2 regions of the Shewanella sp. 5S214 genome follow, and region 1 is predicted to be linked to the other one. Evidence: predicted binding sites of a transcription regulator. Region 1 holds the regulator's gene; the other holds the start of a gene.
What was found. Region 1 encodes ArgR, which controls arginine synthesis, uptake and breakdown. Its sites were predicted from a motif close to ANTGAATANNTATTCANT; they were not measured.

Region 1 (15,279 bases):
ATTGAATCATTACCAGATAAAGGCAATACCAAAGTGGGGGAGAGAGGTTTAAAGCTCTCAGGTGGAGAAAAACAACGGGTTGCTATTGCTCGAGCTGTGTTGAAGGGCTCGCCCATCCTAGTGTTTGATGAAGCAACATCGTCTCTCGACTCACGATCTGAGCAAGCGATTCTCAGCGCGCTCAGAGATGCTGCTAAAGGACACACAAGTTTAGTGGTGGCCCATCGTTTATCGACCATTATTGATGCCGACCAAATAGTAGTATTGAGTAAAGGTAAGATTGTTGAGCATGGTACTCATGTCAGTTTGTTAGCTAAACAAGGTCTTTATGCACGACTTTGGCATATTCAACATGAACAAAAAAATCTGCCACATGCCTAGTGGACGTTGCTATGTTGTTAGGTGATATAAAAGAATAAAATACCGAAGTTGCTGTTTTTCATTTATGCTTTATTGACTATGAGTAAGGCTTATACAGCATTTAAGTTGTACATAAATGGCCGCTATTTATAACGCTAAACGCTATAATTGAATACTTAAGCAGCAAAGAATAGCGCGTAAACTGACTTGTTAGATCTATCGTGACTGAAATTTTTGACGGCAGTGATCAACGCAGTTAATCTATAGTCCGACTTATGGTGTATTATCCCCAGATAGCTATACTTTTCAATCAATTGGATTTTATTAAAGGTGCGAATTCGTGTATGGAGGTGACTTGTGCATAATATTGCGTTAATTGCGGCGCTAGAAGGCACCCGACATCAAGTGACAACTGATTGGTTTGCTATTATGGCAATGCTAAAAGGGCGTAACATGTCTGATGATGCGATTAAAATAGTCTACAACGATTTGTGTGCCGGTTTAAGAGTGACGACTCGTGGAGTGACTCTCGCGAAGGCAATGGACAGCGACTTGGATAAGAGCAATATATCAATCTAGCCATCCCACAATGCAATTCCCATGTACTTTGGGATTAATCGAGTGTAATAAAATTATTTTCTAGTAGCGGCTGTTATCACAAGCTGAAGTATTGGCTTTGGCTTAAGTGGATTTCATTTAATGCTCAAAGAGGATTAATCGCTAAATGAGATTTTCTGGATAATTTAAGGACAAGAGGATTGGCTGAAACAATGGATTAGTAGATAGTATAGCGATGACTGGCTTATTTTTTTTGCCAATTAATACACACCATTTTTATCAATGCTGCTGGAGAAGGATCGAGAGTTAAGCATTTGATTTTTCCTTGCTCAAAACACACTAGCTCGCCTTCGATTTCTGTCATTCGATTACAGTTTTTACAGCTTAAACTTAAGCTTTTGACATTTAGATCAACATTAAGATCTACTGCATTCTTTTTGATATTCAACATGAAATCCTTCTGTTTGATTTCGCTTTAAAATCACACTAAGACCGCTTACTGTGACAAACATCAAATTTTATTATACACCCTTTAATGATATTCGGCAAAGTAATCGCGCGTAGCGAACCCCAGTCGTTTACTGGGGTTGATGCGCTTCTCTACTGCATATGACGGTAATGATTATCAAGGGTGACTGCAACTCCAGACGATTGCACTATTCGAGCGTGATGACGGGTTAAATACCTTGGGTCCGTTACGCCACAAGAGTGGGCAATCATGGTTAAATCATAATGTAAGAAATGATTGTAGTTTGCCACTCGCACAGATTTATCTTTAGGGTCTAAGCCTTTTTGCAGACGGATATTATGGGTTGTAATACCCGTTGGGCAGGTGTCTCTGTTGCACTGTAGTGATTGAATACAACCCAAGGCAAACATATTGCCGCGAGCTGAAGCAATAAAGTCTGCGCCAGTGGCCAATGCCCAAGCTACATAAGATGGCATAATCATTTTACCCGTTGCGATGACTTTAATGCGTTGCTTAAAGCCGCGTTGATTCAATAAATCAACCAGAGACGGCAAGCTTTGCCTTAGTGGTAACCCAACGTTGTCCATCAATGCCTGTGGCGCTGCACCAGTGCCGCCATCTGAGCTGTCCAAAGTAAAAAAATCTGGGGCATATTCTATCCCACGTTGCTCAATTTCATCCAAAAATTCGGTTACCCAAGACATATCGCCTAATACAGCCTTAATGCCAGTTGGTTTACCGGTAATGTCTCTTACTTGATTTATCATATCGACAATGTCAGCAACATTATGTAATTCAATATGGCCATTAGGGCTAATTGAGTCGTGTCCTGCTGGAATACCGCGAATGGCTGCGATTTCTTTGGTCACTTTTACTGCAGGTAAAATCCCTCCTTTCCCTGGCTTAGCGCCCTGGCTCAACTTAATTTCAAACATTTTAACTTCAGGGTGGGCTGCTATATCGCTGAGTTTTTGAGGATCTAAATGGCCTTGTTCGTCTCGGACACCATATTTGGCTGTCCCGATTTGAAACACTAAGTCACAATGACCTTTAAGATGATACGGGCTTAATCCTCCCTCACCAGTATTGAGCCAGCAACCTGCTTTCGCTGCACCATGAGATAGCGCCGTTATCGCTGGTCGAGATAATGCACCAAAGCTCATTGCTGAAATATGGCAAATTTTACTGGTTGTGTAAGGATGGGTGCAATCTGGACCAATGGTTACGTCTATTGTCTTGTGAGAGTCATGATCGCTGACCGGAAAGGCTGAGTTCATGAACATCACTGAACCGGGTTTATCTAGAACTTGTGTTGATCCAAATGCAATTGTACGGTCAACATTTTTTGCTGCGCGATATACCCAATTGCGCTCGGCACGGTTAAACGGCAGTTCTTCACGATCTTGAGAAAAAAAGTATTGTCTAAAAAACTCACCCTGTTTTTCAAATATATATCGAAAGCGACCGATAACAGGGTAATTATGGCGTATGGCTTGTTTTGTTTGCCATTTATCAGCAATAAACATGTAAATGACCGCAATCAGTAATAGCCAAAATAACACTAAGAAAAGACCAGAGAAGATATCCATTCCCCACATAAACCAATGTTGTTGCGGCATATTATTGTCCTTAAATTGAATCTAGTACTGTGTGTTTATTCGCGGTAATTTAGTCGCAGTAATGATAGTAATTGAGTCTGGTTAATTAACCATATTAGCAATGCCAAATATAATCTCACTATATCGTTTATTTTTTCTGCTTGCTATCTAACTGCTTTGTTTTAAAACGAAGAAGCATTTATGGTCATTATTGCAGTGAATTAAATCGTATATTTATTTCATTATGACTTCAGGTATGCATTTTTTGGTCGATAATTAAGCTATCCGTTACTTTAAATAAGACACTATTATGGACATTAAAAGCGCAGCGCCCTCAAATGTGAAGGGACGAGAAAACAACAATACTCCAACCAGTGAAGCGAATACTTCAACTCAAAATAAAGCTAATAATACGAGTTCAGCGGTAAATTCATCAGCTAAAGTATCAGTGAGTCAACTGAGTCGTCAAATGATGAACAACAGTATTCTTGCCGCACAGGAAGAAGTGAGTATTTCTGCGGGTGACAAGTCTATGGCGTTGCTTTATCGCGCCGCAATTGAAGCCATTAACCAAGAACTTGCCCCCACGCTTGGAGACAACGCAATTCAGAAGGGCGTCGATAGCGGAGTGGATTACTCACCAGAGGCAACAGCTGATCGCATTGTGAGCTTTGCCACAAATTTTTTCTCTATTCACCAACAACAAAATAAATCTATGGGACTAGATGAGCAAGTTGATAGTTTTATGCTCAAAATTGGTGATGCCATAGATCAAGGCTTTAAAGAGGCTAGCGATATATTGTCTGGTTTAAAGGTGTTAGAAGGTGATATAGCCGCTGGTGTGGATAAAACATATGAACTGATACAGCAAGGGTTAGCGCAATTTAAGCAAGATAAGCTTGCTAAAGATGAATCACAAAGCGTGACTCAAGCGACGTAGTCTCTTATGATTAAGATTGGCTCTCAGTGAAAGGATCGTGACTATGTGGACTACGGGTAAAGTAATTGAACGCATTGATTGGAATGACAAATTATTTTCACTGCGGATCAAAGCCAATGTCGAACCTTTTATCGCTGGTCAGTTTATAAAGCTCAGCCAAATACGAGATGAAAAGCGTGTTGCTCGTGCATATTCACTGGTGAATCCCCCAGGTAAGGACTATGTCGAAGTGCTTGCTGTTGCGGTAGAGGACGGGCTGCTGTCTCCAGATCTACAAGCATTAACCCCAGGAGACTCTATTGAAGTGACGTCTAAAGCAACAGGGTTTATGACTCTAGACGAGGTGCCAAATGGTGCTTTGCAAGGTAAACATTTGTGGTTTTTTGCCACAGGCACCGCAGTCGGACCTTTTATCTCAATGCTGGCAACTGATGGGCCTTGGCAACGTTTTGAAAAGGTCGTGCTCGTTTATGGTGTTCGCCTTGGTGAAGATCTTGCTTATTTAGAGACCATCCAGCAGTTTATTGAACTGCATCCACAGCAGTTTGTATTTATTCCTATTGTGACCCGTGAAGATTATCCTAATGCTTTATCATGTCGTATTCCCGATGGTATTAGCAGCGGATTAATTGAACAGAAAGCGGGATTAGGGATAAATGCTGAGCATTCTCAAGTGATGATCTGCGGTAACCCTGGCATGATAACGGATGCTCAAATCGCTTTAGTGGAAAAAGGATTAGCAAAAAATCTTCGACGCGCTCCTGGACAAATAACAGTCGAAAAATATTGGTAATAGCATCAATCATAACCATTAATGCCTTGATGGCAGAGCCTCAACAGTGCTCACTGATTTTTGTGGTCATTGCTTCCCTCGCTTGAAAATTCACTGCCCCGAGTGAAACAGCACTTGCTCCTTTGAAGATGATCACTTACCCTATCGCAATTGATAACCATTATCAATCGCGTCGGCGATGGCGCAATATTGTTTCAATTAGGGAGCGTTGATTAATGAAATTGCTAAAAAGTGTCGCATTATTAGGTTTGGCTTGTGTGGCTTCTTCGGTCAGTGCCGCAGAGGCATTAACGGTTTATTCTTATCGCCAAGCTTTCCTGATTGAGCCCATTGTTGAAAAATTTACCCAACAAAGTGGTATCGACGTTAATGTCGTATTTGCTAAAGATGGCATTGCTGAACGGATAGCGCGTGAAGGTCGTTTATCCCCTGCTGACGTAGTGCTGACATCAGACTTTTCTCGCTTGATGGAGTTGGTGGATAAAGATCTTGTTTCACCGGTCCAAAGCAACATTATCGACCATAATATTCCGTCTCAATATCGCTCACAACAACATAATTGGTTTGCACTCACTATGCGGGTGCGTAATTTATATTCTTCTAAAGATCGTACTGGTAAAATTGATATTGATTACGAGGACTTAGCCTTAGCTGAATACAAAGGTAAAATTTGTACTCGCAGTGGTAAACACCCTTATAACGTCGCATTAGTAGCCTCAATGATCGCTCATGATGGTGAAGCGAAAACGAAAACCTGGCTACAAGGGGTCAAAGCTAATTTAGCCCGTAAGCCTCAGGGTAATGATCGTGATCAAGTACTAGCCGTTAAAGAAGGCTTGTGTGATATCGCTATCGGTAACAGCTATTACTACGGCAATATGTTAATGGATAAAAACCAGAAAAGCTGGGCACAAGCTGTCGATATTAATTTCCCTAATCAAAAGAACCGTGGTGCTCATGTCAACGTATCAGGAATGGCATTAGCCAAACATGCTCCTCATAAAGACAATGCCATTAAATTAATGGAATTCCTTACCTCAGATGTCGCGCAAAAAATGTATGCTGAAGTGAATATGGAATATCCGGTAAAGGCTGATGTGGCTCCGTCTGAATTAGTGGCCTCATGGGGTGATTTTAAGGCCGACAGCTTACCGATTTATAAGTTGGCAGAATACCACCAAGAGGCAGTTAAATTACTCGACGAAGTGAAATTCGATCTGTAATTATGGCGATCCTCAATAGACGATCAACCTCCAAGCCAAGCGCACGTAACCATTTTTAGCGCACTATTACTACGATTAATAGTATTGATAAAATGAGTTGGGTGCGCTGAGTTAACTCGGTATTATTTATGATTTTAGGCCTAACCAGAGGCTGGTCGCTTACTGGTTATTTTATCGCGGTAATATTAATATTGCCGCTGATTGCCTTAATAGTGCAATCCACTCTTCCTGACGAAGCTGTATTTAGCCATTTATTTAATACAGTGTTGCCGACATACATAGCCAATAGCTTATTACTGATGTTGTTGGTTGGACTCGGCTCGCTGCTATTAGCTATTCCTGCTGCGTGGGTAATTGCCCGCTGTGACTTTCCTTTTCGACGATACTTTCAGTGGCTATTACTGCTTCCATTAGCCATGCCAGCATATATTGTTGCTTATGTTTATACTGATATGCTCGATTATGCCGGCCCAGTGCAACGTACACTAAGGGATTGGTTTGAATGGCAATCACCCCATGATTATTATTTCCCCGCGATACGCAGCCTCGGCGGAGCGGCAATAATACTGTCGTTAGTACTATTCCCTTATATTTACTTATTAGCCCGCACCGCTTTTATGGAGCAATCATCAAGTTTATTGTATGCATCTCGGGTAATGGGGTGCAGTCCGTGGCGCAGTTTTTGGCGACTGGCATTACCCATGGCAAGGCCTGCTTTAGCTGTTGGCGTTGCCCTAGTGGCTATGGAAACCGCAGCAGACTTTGCCACTGTAAGCTATTTTGCCGTTCCTACTCTAACCACAGCCGTTTACGACACATGGCTTGGCTATGGCAGTTTAACGGCTGCCGCTAAATTATCGGCAATTATGTTGCTGGTGGTGTTCTCTATGATAGGTGTTGAACGATTTGCCCGTCGCAAACAACAATTATTTCAAAAACAATCATCCTTCAATGAAGCCGATCGATATGTGTTGTCATCAACTAAGGCATGGATTGCGCTAGGCTACTGCACTTTATTGTTATTTCTTGCCTTCTTGCTGCCTTTTACCGTGTTATGTGTTTATGCCATTGATTATTTTAACGAGAGTTGGGATACACGTTTTTGGCAATATAGCCTTAACAGCTTATACATTGCCGCTATCGTGAGTGCCGTGTGTATGCTGTTATCACTGATATTGATGTTTGTCCGTCGAGTCAGTCCGCGTAAAAGTGATTATCTTCCTTCTAGACTCAGTTCTACTGGTTATGCATTGCCGGGCACAGTCCTAGCAATTGGTGTTTTGGTTCCACTGACATTTATTGATTTTGCGATTAACGATGTTTACGATTGGCTGGGTGAACGTGGACCGGGATTGTTATTGACCGGCAGCGTGTTCGCTCTGATTTTTGCTTTTTGTGTACGTTTTATTGCCATATCTATCGGTAGCTTAGAGAACAGTTATAAGCGCATTTCGCCTTCTTTGGACATGGCATGTATTACCTTGGGGCAAACCCCATTGCAACTGCTTTGGCGGGTTCATTTACCGTTATTGCGTAAAGGGATTTTTGCCGGGGCATTGTTGGTGTTTATTGAAAGTATGAAAGAGTTGCCCGCAGCATTATTATTACGCCCCATCGGATTTGAAAACTTAGCCACTTATGTGTTTCAGTTTGTCTCAGATGAAAAGCTTGAACACGGTGCATTAGCCGCGATTGTTATTGTGTTAGTCGGGCTTGTTCCATTGATTTATCTTAATCGCTCCTTGGAGCAACAAGGCTAATTATGTCAACCTTAACCATTGAAAATATCTGTAGTGATTATCAAGGTCAAGTGATTTTGCGTCATTTAGATCTTACCTTGCAGCAAGGCGAAATTGTCGCATTATTAGGCCCCAGTGGTTGTGGCAAAACCACACTGCTGCGCGTGATTGCAGGTTTGCAAACCATTAGCCAAGGCAGTATCAGTATTAGTGGCCAGGTAATGAGCAGTGATGACGTGTTTGTTGCCAGTGAGCAACGTGGTGTCGGGATGATTTTTCAGGACTATGCTTTATTTCCACATTTAACCGTGGCGGATAATATTTTATTTGGCGTTAAAAATCTTAATGCAAAGGAGCGCCTTACTCGGTTGGATGAGATGCTTGAGCTGGTTAAATTAACTGGCTTGTCATCTCGTTATCCTCATGAATTATCTGGCGGACAGCAGCAGCGAGTTTCAATTGCGCGAGCCTTAGCATATCAACCTGAATTATTATTACTTGATGAACCTTTTTCCAATATTGATGCGCAAGTACGTAACGAGATGATGCTGGAAATTCGTGCCATATTAAAAAAGCGAAATGTGAGTGCGGTGTTTGTGACACACAGTAAAGATGAGGCATTTGTCTTTGCAGATAAGCTGGCATTATTTAAAGATGGCGCCATTATTCAACATGGTAAAGCGGAAACCTTATACCGTTCGCCAAAAGAGCGCTACGTGGCTGATTTCCTCGGCGCGGGTAATTATTTACCTGTTACTGTAACCACGAGTTATCAAGTTGATTATGCTCTTGGAAATCTTAATAGTACTGAAAAATTACCTTGGCCGATTGGAAGCCAAGGGCAAGTATTATTACGACCGCAGCAAATTGAAGTTCATCCTAATACCAATGGTCGTGGCTGTATTGTTGAAAGGCATTTTTTGGGTACTGTATGCCATTATCAAGTGAAAGTTGGCGCTGATATCTTGGATGTAAGTAGTCAATCAACGACACTAATACCTGGCCAACGAGTTGATATTCACATTGCGCCACATCCGCTAGTCATTTTTAATTAACGATTGCTATGGTCATCTTAATATGGAGCATAATTGTTAACATCAGACTTGAATCATAACCTGTTATAAAACCGTTTACTGTCTAGCCCACTGTGCTGCTTTAATTTAAAATAGACCATTACTTGCAGCATGCAGTCATAAAAGTGTGGGTCTGTTAATCAAATAAATGACAAGTTTGAGAGTCAATAAGCTCAATATTATGATTTCGGCTAACGAAGAATATCCTATAACTTGAGTTGAGTGAGCCATCTATTAAAACAGCTGTTCAATCTTTTACTTGAGAGAATATGAGTGCAATAGGTGATACAAATCAGCTAAATGTGAGTACACTTCAAGTAATTTATATTTGATTAAGATAAGCTCATTGTTAGTTAATCATTAGCTAAACTAAGACGATATGTGAATCGCTCTCTAATGAGTTCAATGCGTTAAATTATCATCATTTAGGCCGACATTTAGTATTAAGGTGGATCAAGTTAATATGGATAACCAAGCTATGCCTCGTGAACAGTTAGGGATTTGCGCAGAAGGTAATTTACACAGTGTGTACCTGATGTTTAATGCCAATGATGGTGTTGAAGATCAGTTACGTCCATCTATTGCTAATGTGGCGCAATACATCTATGAGCTCACAGATCAATATGCAGACAGTGCTTTTAATGGCTTTGTCGGTATTGGTGCTAATTTTTGGGATACCTTTTATCCTGATGCGCGCCCAGCATTATTAAAACCTTTTCCTGCTATGAATGAAGGTATTCGTGATGCACCTGCAATGGAATATGATCTGTTTATTCATATTCGTTGTGACCGTTACGATATTTTACATCTTGTCGCAAATGAGATTAATCAAATGTTTGAAGATTTGGTTGAGCTAGTTGATGAAGAGCGTGGTTTCCGTTTTATGGACAGCCGTGATTTAACCGGTTTTGTTGATGGTACCGAAAACCCTAAGGGGCGCCATCGTCAAGAGGTTGCATTGGTTGGTAATGAAGATAAAGCGTTTGCCTCTGGTAGTTATGTTCATGTACAAAAATACATGCATAACTTAAGTAAATGGCATCGTTTACCACTGAAAAAACAAGAAGATATTTTTGGTCGAACTAAAGTTGATGATATTGAATATGAGTCAGAAGATAAGCCACTAACCAGCCATACCAAGCGAGTTAATTTAAAAGATGCGCAAGGTAATTCATTAGAAATCCTGCGTCAAAGCATGCCTTATGGTTCGATTCGAGAGCAAGGGCTGATTTTTATTTCTGTGTGCCGCACTCCAGAACATTTTGAACAAATGCTTCGCAGTATGGTGCACGGTGATGGCCATGGAAATCATGATCATTTAATGTTGTTTACCAAAGCGTTGACCGGATCATCATTCTTTGTGCCATCATTAGATTTTTTAACTCAATTCGATGATGCGTAACCACCCGCGTTAAGCAAAAAAAAAGCAATGCCATGGCATTGCTTTTTTTATAGTGATATTTTATTCACTATAATTGAATAAAGATCTAACGGTCTCTAAGGTATCATCAATAGTTTTTATACTTGCAGGGCAAATGAAAATCGTATCATCGCCAGCAATGGTACCTAATATCCCTTCAGGTTTACCTATTGAATCCAGCAAACGAGCAATTAATTGTGCTGCACCTGGACTGGTTCTTACCACTATCATGGCTTGGTTATGATCAACATCTAGCACTAAATTCTTAACTGGGCTACCCGCAGTTGGAACGCCTAGCTCTGCAGGCAGGCAATAGACCATTTCTTGCTTGGCGTTACGAGTACGAACAGCACCAAATTTGCTGAGCATACGCGATACTTTAGATTGATTAATATTACCGAATCCTTCGGTTTGAAGCGCATTAACAATCTCGCTCTGGCTTCCAAAACGTTCTTCTTTGAGAATCGATTTAAAAGTTCGTACGAGCTCATCCTGATTTCTTGTCGCTGGCATAATGATATTTCATCTTATATTTGTTATTCAAAAATCTAGCACATTTTGAATAGATTGACTTATTAAGTCAAGAAAAAATCAAATTTATTGAATAAAAATTCATTTTGTCGTGGAACTTTAAGCTGACACTTGTGTTAGTTCTGTGACTCATTTAAGCAATAAATGATTAAGATAATGGCGATGATTGTCTTGTCAGTACCAATAGGGTATCACCCTTTTCTGACAATAGATTAAGTTTTCCTTTTGAGAAATCAACTTGTTGTACTAATGAGATAGCTTGCATCAACTCAGCTTCTTGGCTCATAAAGCTGTCAACGCAGGCTTTCATGGTAGTGCCTGCTGGTGCCAGCTGTAAAAAGTTACCTTGCTGGGCATAACTGCCAAAAAATTGATTACAACTGTTGTTACCTGTTAACTCGCCATCTGCGGCAAAAACTAACGTTGCAGGACTATTATTAATGGTTGGAGTGTCGAGGACGGTGTCGACATGCCAAGTACCAATTAATTGTTCATTTGAGACAGTGGCCGATGGACTTTGGCAAGCACTAAGGCCTATAACTATAACTGCGGCGCCGAGAATATGCTTTATCATGCTGAGAGGGTTCCAAATACGAAAAAATTGGCGCTATTCTACTACTTGAGCATTAATAAAAGAGTAAATAATTGTCAGTTTTTGGATTAATGAACATTATTTAACGAACTAAAGAGAATCAAATGATTAAATTAGTCAAAGTGTTGCATATCATCGGCTTAATTATGTTGCTGGTGGGCGTAGGCTTATATTGGCAAAGCGATATAGGTCAGCAAGTCAGTGGTATGTTGGTGATTGCATTGCTCATTGGCGTAGGAACATTAATTATGTCTCCGCTGCCTGTTGCGCTAGTGATAGAATGGGCTAAGAAGCAACCTCCCCATTCAGATCCAAAGGAATAATCATTGTCATTTATTATCCGTAAGGCGTTATTCACCGATGTTACTGCTATTGTGCAGTTAGAGCGTGCTCATGTAGATGATGAGTTGTCTGGTTCAGATAACCAATTACATGCTCATTCATTTACTAAAAGTGAGGTGGGTCAGCTAATTAATCAACATTGGTTTATGGTGGCAGAAGAGCAAGGGCAAATTATTGGTTATGTGATGGCAGCGAGATGGTCATTTTTTTCTGCGCAACCATTGTATCGCCATATTATTCAAAAGATTAAGTTCGCCGAGTTGGCTGGGCAAGCTTTATCGACGACCAATTCGTGTCAATATGGGCCGGTTTGGATCCAAGAGTCAAAACGTGGCCAAGGCGTGTTTGCGGCGTTAGTGAGTGAGTTAAAAAAACAAGTAAACACTAGCTTTCCATTTATGGTGACCTATGTTGCTGCAGACAATGCTCGCTCTTTAGCGGCACATCAACAAAAAGCTGCGATGACACAGATTGAACAATTTCGTTTTGAACAACGTGATTATTGTTTATTGGCCACCTCTACAGCCAATGTCATCAGCTAACTATGTCTTGGTGCGTGAATAAAGTGGTTATTAATTAGGAATATAATGAGTACTGACTTTGAAACCCTTTTTTCACCTTACCTTGGTTTAAGATTATCAGCATTTGACAACATGAAGCTGATTGCCGCGGTATTGGCTGAGGCAAATGAATCATATGATTGTATTGAAGCAAGTGTGCACTGTAAGGATAATCTACAAGTGCAGCAATCAGGATATTTTGTGCGCTGGCATGATAGATGGGTATTTTGTGGGGTAACCAATGACTATCATGCTGCGATAGCCTTATTTACTCAAATTGAGCAGATCAATATGGCATCAATTAGTGTCAAAGATGTGCCAATAATGAGTATGCAGCAAGTGTCATTTATGTGCATTGAAAGTGCGCATTTCGATCATTGTTAACCTATTTTATTGTACTATCTTCATTTATGTTTACGCATTAGGATGATTTAGCTAAATCATTGATGTGCATTATTGCTCAGGGTTATTTAACTGCATCAGTACCAGTGGTCGTTCTTCAGAGTGGTAACGATAGTATAATTGGGTTATTTCTGCTGGTAACTGCGATATTTGCCGCGGTTCTATCGCCACAAAGTGCTGCTGTTGATATAAGCCTATTAACCATGGGTGAGCAAATAAGAAGCAATGTTTAGTCTTTAATCTAGGTGCAATAAACTGTAATAAGTGGCTTGCATGGTGTTGGCCACGATAGTCGGGGTGAACTAACAACCCATTTACCAGTTGATAGTGGCCTATCGGTTTGACTCTTATAGCGGCAATAATATTTCGCGGTCTGAATGTCGCTCTATTAACGTCATCACTCCTGTCTTGATTATCAGTAGCGCTTGAGTTTAGGTGATTAATAACTGCTATGGCTTCTTTTTGAGCTAATCGCGCATAAGGCATATGCTGACGATAGAATAATTTAATGGCTGACCATTCTTTTATTGCACAGAGCTTTATCGCTGAGAGTTTGCTTTCAGCAAGTTCAATCGCGTTGCCTTCTAAAGCGGTAGGATGACTCGCAATCGACTTATTCGCAATCGAATCACCTTCAATGGGTGCCGCCCCCATGGATGGCGGTGCAACAGCTTGCTTTGCTATTATATTTTTTTCTAGCCAAGTGGCTTGATACATAATGAGACCCAGTGTCGAGATTAAATCATTACCTTATTACATCTGCTAGTGCAAATTGGATAGCGCTAATAACATAAAACCGCCAAATGGCGGTTTTATGTTTGATATCGTTTTAGCTTAGCCAACAAGCGTTAAGGCTATATCGATACCTAGCTTATTATAGTCCGGCATCAGCACGGAGAATCTCAGCTTTATCTGTCGCTTCCCAAGGGAATATATCGCGACCAAAATGGCCATAAGCTGCAGTTTGTTGATAGATAGGACGCGCCAAATCTAGCATTGCGGTTAAACCATAAGGACGCAGCTCAAAGTGCTGACGGATCAATTTGATCAATACTTCTTCAGACACTTTGCCAGTACCGAATGTTTCGATACTGATAGATGTTGGCTCTGCAACACCAATAGCATAAGACACTTGTAGCTCACAGCGATCAGCAAGACCTGCAGCAACAATATTCTTAGCCACATAACGTGCAGCATAAGCTGCGCTACGGTCTACTTTCGATGGGTCTTTACCTGAGAATGCACCGCCACCATGGCGCGCCATTCCGCCGTAAGTATCAACGATAATCTTACGTCCTGTTAAACCACAATCACCAACAGGTCCACCAATAACAAAGCGACCAGTAGGGTTGATAAAGTATTTAGTGTCTTTGTTTAACCATTGTGCAGGTAATACAGGCTTGATGATGGTTTCCATTACGGCTTCAATCAAATCTGCTTGTGTTACGTCTTCACGATGTTGAGTTGACAATACAATCGCATCGATACCGATGATTTTGCCATCGTCATATGCAAAGGTTACTTGGCTTTTTGCATCTGGACGCAACCAAGGTAAAGTGCCGTCTTTACGCACTTCTGACTGACGCTTAACTAGCTTATGAGCGTAAGTGATAGGTGCAGGCATTAATACGTCGGTTTCATTGCTGGCATAGCCAAACATTAAGCCCTGATCGCCAGCGCCTTGTTCAGCAGGATCTGAGCGGTCAACGCCTTGATTGATGTCTGGTGACTGTTTGCCAATGGCATTAAGTACCGCACATGAATCAGCATCAAAACCCATATCTGAATTGGTGTAACCGATTTCGCGGACGGTTTTACGGGTAATTTCTTCAATGTCTACCCAAGCAGAAGTGGTGACTTCACCGCCCACTAATACCATACCGGTTTTAACATACGTTTCGCACGCAACACGAGCCTTTGGATCTTGCTCAAGTATTGCGTCTAATACCGCATCAGAAATCTGATCGGCGATTTTATCTGGATGACCTTCTGAGACCGACTCAGAGGTAAACAAGTGCTTTGCCATAATAGGAAAATCTCGTTGGTTGCATTTGAATATACGTCTAGACGTCTATTTTAGTCGAAATCTAATTTGATAACACCCCTTAATACGAATTTAAGCAGATAATTGTGCAGTAGTGCATGAATATTTTTTACTCTCTATGAGTGTGTTTAGCTAATGGGTTAATTAAACTTATGATTAAATTAAGTTTTAATCATTTTTGTTGGTCTGCTTTAAACACTTTGGTGCCATTAATTGAACAATATTGAGGATGATTATGAGGTGTTGTGTGTTGAGACAAGTTGAGGTTTTATTTACACAGCGCTGTTTTCTAAGCTGACTGTCAATAAATAATTACTCAGTGTGTAACTGTTCATTACGGGGCTTTTGCATGTTATCTACCCAATAAACATCAGCGGTAAGACGACCTTAATAGGTAAAAGTGAGCTTATTACTGACTAAAAATGTAATGAGAGAAATTTTAATTTGCGTCACATCGCCTTGTAGGGGAAAATATGGCTTCACAATTGCCCGCTAGACCTTACAAACAAGCAGGAGAGAGCATGTCATCTCGTAAAGTACTCGCTAACGCTATTCGCGCCTTAAGTATGGATGCGGTTCAAAAAGCCAATTCTGGTCATCCAGGTGCCCCAATGGGTATGGCTGATATCGCCGAA
Region 2 (5,345 bases), on a different contig from region 1:
CGCATTTTGAAGGAGTTATTTTAGCTGAAAAAGGCATCAGCATAAACACAGATGCAACGATTAACGGCAGATTAATGTCACAAACAGCGGTCACTTTAGACCACAATATCGTGACTCAACCTACTGAATAACTGTCGTAATAGTCGAACACTAGCAATAGCCTAGCGCTCGCAATCCATGACGTCATGCGTCATAACATTAAAATCCGCTAAACCTGGTTTAGCGGATTTTTTATGTCATAAAGAGCTAAAAAGCATATAGGTGATGTGCGCAAGACTAATAGGATACAAGCTAGCGGGAACGGTTTATAGCACTGACTACCACGATAGAGAACTATACGCATGCTGCACTTATCCACGCCAGCTTGTAGGTTAATTCGCGCCATTAAGCGCATTACTTTAAACTAACGCCTATAGCGCGATAAGATCGATCACTGATTGAATCTACTGTACTCTACTCTACTCACGGTTAAATGATAACGTCAGGATTTGCGCTTGTATCTCATCTTGATTCGCTAATATTGAGCATCTAATCTTATGTTCCTAGCATCGGCAAAACGGCGCAAAATACGCCGTTTTTCATGGTCAAACAAGCAAAACTATTCACTGGGTCTTAACATGTGGAGCATTTTTGCCAGTTGCTCGATGCCGATCTGAGCGGGTTTGGGTAAGTTATCTAATTCAATAGATAACAATAGATTTTTAACTTGTAACCCTAACTCAGTATCCCCTTCTATACGTAATTTACGTTGAAAAAATAAGGTATCAGGATCTTCTATCCCCGCGGCCACTAATATCAATTCCGGCACATTGGCACTTAAAGTCACATCAGGCTGAGTAAACGATCGTACTTGTAATTGTTGAGCAATCCCCACCTCAAAACGTAAACCAATATCATCAACACAAATCCCCACCCACTTGTGTTTGAGAAAATCGAGTTCATCTGACTGCAATTGTTCAGCTAACACTCGATTAAGCAGTGTATTGATCGCGGCTATTTTTAATGTTTCTGGCATGACACTGAGCGAGCGGCGACTAACCTGAGGTGCGAAATGCAATACCTTTTGCGCTAAGTGTTGCGATAATTGTTGTGATAATGCCTGAGTCATCGAGAGTACCTACTTGCAAATAGAGCCAATAATCAAGTGAGTTTACTGGTAATTTATCTAACGAAACCTGTTTTAAATCAAATCATGTTAACTCAATCACATTTACACTCCTGTTCTTTGAAAAAATGAGAACACCAATATGGAACTCTTATGCCCCGCCGGTAATTTAGCGTCACTCAAAGCCGCGCTCAATGCAGGTGCTGATGCGGTTTACCTTGGACTAAAAGATGACACCAATGCGCGTTCGTTTGCAGGATTAAACTTTTCTGCCCCACAGCTAGCTCAAGCGACTCACTTAGCCCATAACCAAGGCCGAAAGGTGTTTTTAACCCTAAACACCTTCCCTAAACCCGGTGAGGAACATCGCTGGTATCAAGCAGTTGATTTAGCCGCACAATTAGAAATGGATGCGCTTATCGTTGCCGATTTATCATTACTCGATTATGCCCACCAGCATTATCCACACCTTCCGTTGCATTTATCGGTGCAAGCCAGTGCGACCAACGTCGGAGCGCTGTCATTTTACCAACAAGCTTTTAATATTGAACGGGCTGTATTACCACGAGTGCTGTCAATAAAGCAGGTTCGCGATTTAGCGAAAGTCAGCTCTGTTGATCTGGAAGTCTTTGCATTTGGCAGTTTGTGCATCATGGCGGAAGGACGTTGTCATTTATCATCATATGTTACAGGTCAATCCCCGAATACCGGTGGCTCATGCTCTCCCGCGAATCATGTTCGCTGGCAAGACAGTGGCAGTGATAAATTAACCAGACTGAATAATGTGTTAATCGATAAAGCCGATGCGAGTCAACAACTGGGCTATCCAGTGGTCTGTAAGGGTCGATATGTTGCTGAATACGATCAAGATGCAAAATATTTACTCGAATCACCCACCAGCTTAAGCACCTTAAGCTTATTACCTGAACTCGCTAAAGCGGGCATCAAATCACTCAAAATTGAAGGACGTCAGCGCAGCCCTGCTTATGTAAGTCAAGTGACCCACGTTTGGCGCAGTGCTATCGACACTTATTTGGCCAATCCCGATTCTTTTTGCGAACAACCACAATGGACGCAAGCATTGGCTAAAGTATCCGAAGGACAAATCACCACATTGGGCGCTTATCAGCGTCAATGGCAATAAGGTTACAGAATGAAAATATCTCTTGCTCCAATTAGCTACTGCTGGTCAAAACCTGACGTTGAGCTTTTCTATCAACAAGTGGCATTAAGTCATATCGATACTGTTTACTTAGGTGAAACCGTGTGCAGTCGTCGCCGCGAACTCAAGTTTAACGACTATCTTGATCTGGCGAATATGCTTAAGTCTCATGGTAAACATGTGGTGTTATCGACCATGGCACTAATAGAAGCACAATCAGAGCTCAATGAATTAAAAAAAGCGATTGAGAATGGTGACTTTAGTATTGAAGCTAATGATATGGCGGCAGTACATTATGCACAGCAAGCCAAAGTTCCTTTTGTGTGCGGACCAATGATTAATAATTACAATCGGGCCAGTCTGGATTTACTGCATAAAAAAGGCATGTTCCGCTTTGTTATGCCATGTGAGTTATCTCAACAGTGGTTAAGTCGTATCATCAATCAAGGCGATAAACCCAAGTTTGAAATTGAAGTGCTCGGCCACGGCTATATGCCGCTAGCTCTTTCAGCGCGCTGCTTTACCGCTAAGCATTACCAATTACCAAAAGATAAATGCCAAACGATTTGCCAACGCCACAGCAAAGGTTTATTGGCTCAAACTCAAGAGTCGCAGCCCTTATTACGCTTAAATGGCATTCAAACTCAATCAGCGGCGCAAATAAATCTGATTAACCAAATTCCCCAGATGATCACCATGGGAGTGGACTATTGGCGGATTTCACCCAACAAATTAACCGATATTGACTTGGGTTCTGAGCTTGCCAGCGCACTACAACAGGTAACAAACGACCCATTTAATACTGAAGAACTATTCAATCAACAATTTAATCACAAGCAGCATACTGCAATCATTCATCATCATTGCAATGGTTACTGGTTCGGATTGCCGGGCATGGACTATCGCCAAGAGAACCAAGAAACTGTGTTTCCGTCATAAAAACTCAGCCGATTGCCATTAATGCAACCACTCATAACAATGATAATATTCATGTTCATTAATGGCATACAAGCGACTTAAAAACTCATACACTCAAAGCTGAAACACTCCAGAAACAAATCATTAACCAAATGATTATATTAGTTATTTATCATGTACAACATCATTCCCGCAAAGTAAATATCTACTCATATTTAACTAATATCTATTCGATTAAGTTATCATTTTACATACAGCAAAGAAGGGGGTAACCTTGCCTACCCAAAAAACACAACTGAATGGACATTCAATCTCAGTCCATAAGAAACAGTTGGATAGCCAAGCTGGCCAACTTACAGCAAATACGTAAGGTGTATTTAACGTGACACACAAAAAACATAACATTAAAACAATTCTTACCTTTATCATTCCGTCACTGATTGGTTTGTTACTGTTTATGACGCCTATCACTGTCAATGGTTCGATTACCATCCCAATTGCAATCATTTCAAAAGCATTGCAAAACCAAATGGGCAGTTCGATTCAGCTTATTGTGACCTGCATCGTTGTATTTATGGCAATAGCCTCATTGCTCACCCAGCTTACTAATCCTAAATTTGTGCGTAAAAATATTTTTTTACGCACCTTATTAAAAGTAAATTTATTTTGGTTAGCCGTGCGGATATTAGGTGCGGTCTTTATTGTCATGGTTTATTTGCAGATGGGACCTGATGCGATTACTTCATCGGCAACGGGTGGTTTAGTCTTAAATGATTTAGTGCCAGTACTATTTTCAGTGTTTATTTTTGCAGGCATGTTATTGCCGCTATTGCTCAATTTTGGTTTATTGGAGTTTTTTGGCACGTTATTAACCAAAGTGATGCGTCCAATATTCAATTTACCCGGACGCAGTGCGATTGACTGTATGGCATCCTGGTTAGGTGACGGCAGTGTGGGCATTTTAATGACCACCAAACAATACGAAACCCGTTTCTACACGGCACGAGAAGCAGCCGTTATTGGTACCACTTTTTCAGCGGTATCGATAACTTTCAGTCTAGTGGTTATATCGCAAGTAAAACTTGAGCACTTGTTTGTACCATTTTATCTCACTGTGTGTTTGGCAGGATTTGTCGCCGCTATCATAGTGCCGAAATTACCGCCGTTATCATGGAAAAAAGATCTGTATATCGACGACACCCCACGCCATGAAGATGATGAAACAATTCCTGCTAGTCACGGTGTCTTTTCATGGGGATTTGAACAAGCAATGCAGCGAGCATCCTCTGCTGGTGGCATTAAACATGTCCTAACAGAAGGGATTAAAAACGTTGTTGATATGATTTTTGGGGTAATTCCAGTCGTTATGGCTATTGGTACCGTTGCGTTAGTGCTCGCTGAACATACACCAATTTTTAACTACTTAGGTATGCCATTTATTCCACTGTTAGAGCTACTGCATATTCCTGAAGCCACTGAAGCCTCAAAAACAATTGTGGTGGGATTTGCCGATATGTTTATTCCATCTATATTGGCCAGCTCTATTGAGTCTGACTTAACCCGTTTTGTCATTGCGGCATTATCTGTCACTCAGCTTATTTATATGAGTGAAGTGGGTGCTCTTTTGATTGGTAGTAAAATTCCGGTGAACTTTTTTGAGTTGTTCGTTATCTTTATCCTACGGACATTAGTAACGCTTCCTATTATTGCATTAATGGGCCATTTACTGATTTAGTAGGCGCAACTAAACATAACATCTTAATATCAACTCAGGAGCGCATTGCGCTCCTTTTTTATACAAAATATTCTCTGCGTAACCGAGATAAATCGAGTATGCTTAACAAATAAGCATTGGCTATGTACCATAGCCATATTGATGACTAAGGGTGAACCATGGACAACAGACGTAAATTTTCTCGTATTTTATTTGCAGCCAGTGCGCATCTTGCGCAAACAGAACAAACTTGGCGCACTAAAATTTTAGATTTAAGTCTCAATGGCGCTCTAGTAGAACTGCCAGCAGGTTATACTGGTCAGCTACATACCATTTTAACCTTAGCGTTTGTGTTAGCCGATTCTGATATTGAACTGCACATGGAGGCGGAAATTGTTCATAAGACCCCAGAACATCTTGGCTTAAAATGCACTCATATTGATGTT

Region 2: ACED29_RS01800 (YjiH family protein) is a predicted target of ArgR. The motif match lies at 3,382-3,399, and genes of this name have one in related genera.

What each region holds. Positions count from the first base shown of each region.
Region 1 is NZ_JBGOOV010000008.1:126,963-142,241, forward strand. Features, by position in the region: gene ACED29_RS07605 (ABC transporter ATP-binding protein/permease) at 1-381, shown strand, start outside; gene ACED29_RS07610 (hypothetical protein) at 718-939, shown strand; gene ACED29_RS07615 (hypothetical protein) at 1,163-1,369, opposite strand; gene ACED29_RS07620 (FMN-binding glutamate synthase family protein) at 1,519-3,006, opposite strand; gene ACED29_RS07625 (DUF5610 domain-containing protein) at 3,296-3,925, shown strand; gene ACED29_RS07630 (ferredoxin--NADP reductase) at 3,969-4,718, shown strand; gene ACED29_RS07635 (Fe(3+) ABC transporter substrate-binding protein) at 4,934-5,941, shown strand; gene ACED29_RS07640 (iron ABC transporter permease) at 6,070-7,701, shown strand; gene ACED29_RS07645 (ABC transporter ATP-binding protein) at 7,704-8,735, shown strand; gene ACED29_RS07650 (Dyp-type peroxidase) at 9,217-10,155, shown strand; gene argR (transcriptional regulator ArgR) at 10,216-10,686, opposite strand; gene ACED29_RS07660 (META domain-containing protein) at 10,853-11,278, opposite strand; gene ACED29_RS07665 (hypothetical protein) at 11,401-11,619, shown strand; gene ACED29_RS07670 (N-acetyltransferase family protein) at 11,623-12,180, shown strand; gene ACED29_RS07675 (hypothetical protein) at 12,226-12,582, shown strand; gene ACED29_RS07680 (GNAT family N-acetyltransferase) at 12,652-13,317, opposite strand; gene metK (methionine adenosyltransferase) at 13,475-14,626, opposite strand; gene tkt (transketolase) at 15,166-15,279, shown strand, end outside.
Region 2 is NZ_JBGOOV010000002.1:108,674-114,018, forward strand. Features, by position in the region: gene ACED29_RS01780 (ice-binding family protein) at 1-131, shown strand, start outside; gene ACED29_RS01785 (SCP2 domain-containing protein) at 599-1,108, opposite strand; gene ACED29_RS01790 (peptidase U32 family protein) at 1,248-2,249, shown strand; gene ACED29_RS01795 (U32 family peptidase) at 2,259-3,206, shown strand; gene ACED29_RS01800 (YjiH family protein) at 3,643-4,920, shown strand; gene ACED29_RS01805 (PilZ domain-containing protein) at 5,079-5,345, shown strand, end outside.